DNA from 2 places in the Micromonospora sp. DT227 genome. Region 2 is predicted to be linked to the other one. Evidence: riboswitches for the same ligand, from Rfam matches in the RefSeq annotation. Region 2 holds a riboswitch; the other holds the start of a gene.
The links. Region 2 has a riboswitch for glycine ahead of ACLQ2W_RS25645 (glycine cleavage system protein T). Riboswitches for the same ligand answer to the same signal wherever they lie in the genome.
Positions count from the first base shown of each region.

Region 1: another riboswitch for glycine. It lies ahead of gcvP (aminomethyl-transferring glycine dehydrogenase); the one in region 2 lies ahead of ACLQ2W_RS25645 (glycine cleavage system protein T).

Region 1 is NZ_JBNCLA010000006.1:290,533-292,892, reverse strand. It holds gene ACLQ2W_RS22055 (NAD-dependent protein deacetylase) at 156-995, shown strand; glycine riboswitch at 1,053-1,143, shown strand; gene gcvP (aminomethyl-transferring glycine dehydrogenase) at 1,217-2,360, shown strand, end outside.
Region 2 is NZ_JBNCLA010000008.1:230,075-232,434, forward strand. It holds gene ACLQ2W_RS25640 (LysR family transcriptional regulator) at 123-1,085, shown strand; glycine riboswitch at 1,171-1,261, shown strand; glycine riboswitch at 1,262-1,354, shown strand; gene ACLQ2W_RS25645 (glycine cleavage system protein T) at 1,400-2,248, shown strand; gene ACLQ2W_RS25650 (hypothetical protein) at 2,227-2,358, shown strand.

The DNA.
Region 1 (2,360 bases), on a different contig from region 2:
AGCCCGCCGGTGGTCGCCGCGCCGGGCGACCAGCATCGTTGATCATGAAGTTGGCGGCGAAGAAACGACCGGATCGCGCCGCCAACTTCATGATCAACGCCGGGGGTGGGCGGCGTGGGGTGGGCGGGTGGGGGTGCGCGAGGCAGCATGGTGGGGTGAGTGATGCGTTCGAGGGGTTGGCGCGGCTGCTGGCCGGCGGGGGTGTGGTGGTGCTCAGCGGCGCCGGCCTGTCCACCGAGTCGGGCATTCCGGACTATCGGGGGCCCAGCGGCGCGGCGCGGCGGCACACCCCGATGACCTACCAGGCGTTCACCCGTGATCCGCAGGCGCGGCGACGCTACTGGGCGCGTAGCCACCTCGGGTGGCGGACCATCGCGCGGGCGGCGCCCAACGACGGGCACCGGGCGGTGGCCCGGTTGCAGCAGGCGGGGCTGCTCGACGGCATCATCACGCAGAACGTCGACGGGTTGCACACCGCCGCCGGCGCGACCGGTGTGATCGAGTTGCACGGCCGGCTCGACGAGGTGACGTGCCTGGACTGCGGCAACCTGACCGGCCGTGACGAGCTGCACCGGCGGTTGACCGAGGCGAACCCGGGGTTCGACGCGCGGGTGGCGCACGTGAACCCCGACGGTGACGTGGAACTGCCGGACGAGGCGGTGGCCGGGTTCCGGGTCGTCGACTGCGGGGTGTGCGGCGGGGGCATGCTGAAACCGGATGTGGTGTTCTTCGGCGAGACGGTGCCGGCACCGCGGGTGGCGGACTGTTTCGCGCTGGTGGAGGGGGCCCGGGCGGTGCTGGTGCTGGGGTCGTCGTTGACGGTGATGTCGGGGCGGCGGTTCGTGTTGCGGGCGGCGAAGCGGGGCATTCCGGTGGCGATCGTCAACCAGGGTGTCACCCGCGGCGACGGGTACGCGGCGGTGCGGTTGGACGCGCCGTTGGGTGCCACGTTGACCGCGTTGGCCGCCGGGTTCGCCGAGCCGGCGCCGGTGTGATCACACCCTGGGACATGAGCCGGAAACACGGCCGCTGGTAGCGTGGGGGGTGCCGGTACCACCCACGTGGGAGAGACCGTCGACCCGACGGCGCCGAAGGGGCAGATTCTCCCCGGAACCTCTCAGGCAAAAGGACCACGTGGGCAGGCGCTGTGGAGCGCGTCAGCGTGACTCAGGGGGAGGCCGACCCGTCGACCTCGCCCCCACAAGGAGCGCCGCGCATGACCGCTGAGCAGTTCGCCGACCGGCACATCGGCCCCGGCCCGGACGACGAGCGCCGCATGTTGGAGGCCGTCGGCTACGGCTCCGTGGACGAGCTGATGGACGCCGCGATCCCCGAGGTGATCCGCTGGCACGGCACGTTGGACCTGCCGGCGCCGGCCTCGGAGCGGGAGGCGCTGGCCGAGTTGCGGGCGCTCGCGGCCCGTAACACGGTGGCCGTGTCGATGATCGGCCTGGGTTACCACGGCACGCACACCCCGGCGGTGATCCGCCGTAACGTGCTGGAGAATCCGGCCTGGTACACCGCGTACACGCCGTATCAGCCGGAGATCAGCCAGGGTCGGCTGGAGGCGTTGCTGAACTTCCAGACCATGGTCACCGATCTGACCGGGCTGGCCACCGCGAACGCGTCGATGCTCGACGAGGGCACCGCCGCGGCGGAGGCGATGACGCTCGCGCGCCGCGCGTCGAAGAGCAAGAGCCCGGTGTACGTGGTGGACGCCGACGCGTTGCCGCAGACCGTCGCGGTGATCGCCAGTCGCGCCGAGCCGCTCGGTATCGAGGTGCGGGTCGTCGACGTCGACGTCGAGGAGTTGCCGGCGGAGTTCTTCGGCCTGCACCTGCAGTATCCGGGCGCGTCCGGGGCGGTCCGGGACCATGCTCCGTTGGTCGAGGCGGCGCACGCGGTGGGCGCGTTGGTGACCGTCGCGGCGGACCTGTTGGCGTTGATGGTGCTGCGCCCGCCGGGGGAGATCGGCGTGGACATCGCCGCCGGCACCACCCAGCGGTTCGGGGTGCCGATGGGGTTCGGTGGGCCGCACGCCGGCTACCTGGCGGTGCGTGCCGGTCTGGAGCGGATGTTGCCGGGCCGTCTCGTCGGGGTGTCGCGCGACGCGGACGGCAATGCCGCCTACCGGTTGGCGTTGCAGACCCGTGAGCAGCACATCCGGCGGGAGAAGGCGACCAGCAACATCTGCACCGCGCAGGTGCTGCTGGCGGTGATGGCCGGCATGTACGCGGTCTATCACGGCCCGGACGGGTTGCGGGCGATCGCCCGGCGTACCCGTGCGGCGGCGGCGCGGTTGGCGGCCGGGCTGCGTGCCGGCGGCGTCGGTGTCGCGGACGTGGCGTTCTTCGACACCG
Region 2 (2,360 bases):
GTGCCGTATCGACCACGAGCGACGCGCCGCCCGGCTCCTGACGGGCGGCGCGTCCGTGCTCCGCCAGCTCCGAGCTCGCCGCGAGGGGTCGATCGGCGCGGCGGGCGGCATAATCCGTGCTCATGGGCATCGACGTGCGGCACCTGCGGGCGATCAGTGTTGTGGCCGAGGTAGGGAGCGTGACCGGGGCTGCCGCCCGGCTGGGCCTGTCCCAGCCGGCACTGACCGCCCAGCTGCACCGGATCGAAGAGATGGTGGGTGGCCCGCTCTTCGTCCGCAGCCGCACCGGCATGCAACCCACCGAACTCGGCAAGCAGGTGCTCAGCCGGGCACGCGTGGTGCTCGCCGAGGTGGACGCGCTCGTTGACGACTTCGGGGACAAGCGTCGCGCCTCGGACCTGTTCCGACTCGGCACCGTCCACCTCGCCTGCGCGAGCAGTCTGGTCCGACGGGTCACGGAGACGTTCCCCGACGCAGAGATCGGACTGCAGATCGAACCGTCGTCACGACTGCTGGTGGAGGCGGTCACACACGGTCAGTTGGACGCTGCCCTGGTCGGCATCCTGGAAGGCTTCGACCTGCCGATTGGCCCGACCGTTGCCAGTCGCACGCTGGTACCGCGGCACCCCATCTTCGTCGCGCTGGCAGCGACGCACCGCCACGCGCAGCGCGACACGGTCCGGTTGGCCGACCTCAGCGACGAGTCGTGGGTCTGCCCGCCCGGTCCCGACGATGGCTCGCTGGCCTCCCTGCGCCGCGCGTGCCGGGCCGCCGGCTTCGAACCGAGGATCCGCTACGAGGCACCCAGTGGCGCAGCCCACCCTCTCGTGGCAGCCGGCGACGGTGTCCGGCTGGTCGACCCGACCTGGGCGCCGGGGCCCGGGACGCGGGTGCTACCGCTGGACGGCGAGCCGCAGGTGGCCAGGCTGGCCGTTATCTGGCGGCGTGACGCGTTCACCAACGAGCAGAGCAGGCACCTGTTCCGGGCGTTCGCCCGCGCCTTTTTGGACCATGTCGACGACAATCCCGGATACGCCCGCTGGTGGCGGGAAAATCCGCACGTCCATCCCCTGGCCGAAGATTGACCGTTCTTTTCCAGCGGCTGTTGACGCGGTCTCCGCCGATCGCCTACTGTCTGTCCGGAATACCGATAACTGAATAGACACCGTTCGAACCTGCGCGGGAGAGACCCGACCATGTGTCGGGCGCCGAAGGAGCAAACTCCCAAGAAACTCTCAGGCCCCATTACCGCGCGGGCTAGGTGGACTCTGGAAAGCAGACGACCTTCGTCTCACCCACGGTGCAAACCGCTGATCAGCGGTGAAGCTCTCAGGTCAATGACAGAGCGGGAGGCAACCGACCGTACGACGCCACGAGCGTCGCGACGAGGAGCGCCTCCATGCATCAGGGTCCGACGACTCTGCTTCACTCACCCCTGCACGCCGTGCACCTGGAGTTCGGGGCCCGGTTCACCGGCTTCGCCGGCTGGTCCATGCCGCTGCGCTACACCAGACAGACCGCCGAGCACCGGGCCGTACGCGAACGCGCCGGCATCTTCGACCTCAGCCACATGGGACAGCTCGAGGTGGTCGGGCCAGAGGCCCCGACGGCGCTGGATTACGCGCTGGTCGGGCACCTGTCCACGGTGCCGCTTGGCGGCGCCCGCTACACCATGCTCTGCGACGACATCGGCGGCGTATTGGACGACCTCGTCGCCTACCGGCTCGCCGCCGACCGGTACCTGCTGATCACCAACGCCGCCAACACCGCAGCCGCGCTGCTCGCGCTCAAGTCCCGCTGCGACAGGTACGAGGCCACCGTCACCGACCACAGCGCCGAACGCGCGATCATCGCCGTGCAGGGCCCCCGTGCCGCCGACAGCCTCGAAGCCCTGATCGGAGCGGAGCCGACCCGGCTCGCCTACCACAGCGCCACCCCCGTCGAGGTCGTCGGCCGCCCGGCGATCATCGCCCGTACCGGATACACCGGCGAGGACGGATTCGAGCTGTTCGCCGGCGCGAGCGACGCGGTCGAACTCTGGCGGGCACTGCTCGCCGTCGGTGCCGGACATGGCATGGTGCCGGCCGGACTCGCCTGTCGCGACACCCTCCGCCTGGAGGCCGGGATGCCGCTGTACGGCTGCGCATTCCACCCCGGCGTCACCCCGTTCGACATCGGCCTGGGCCGGCTGGTGTCCTTCGACAAGACGGGCGACTCAACGAGGAGGTGCTCGCCGACCCGGGTTTGATCGGCGCCGACCCCTATGGCAAGGGCTGGCTGCTGCGGGTGCAGATAAGCGAACTGCCGTCCTTGATGTCGGCCGACGAGTATCGCGTCTTCGCCGACGACGCGCGATAGAG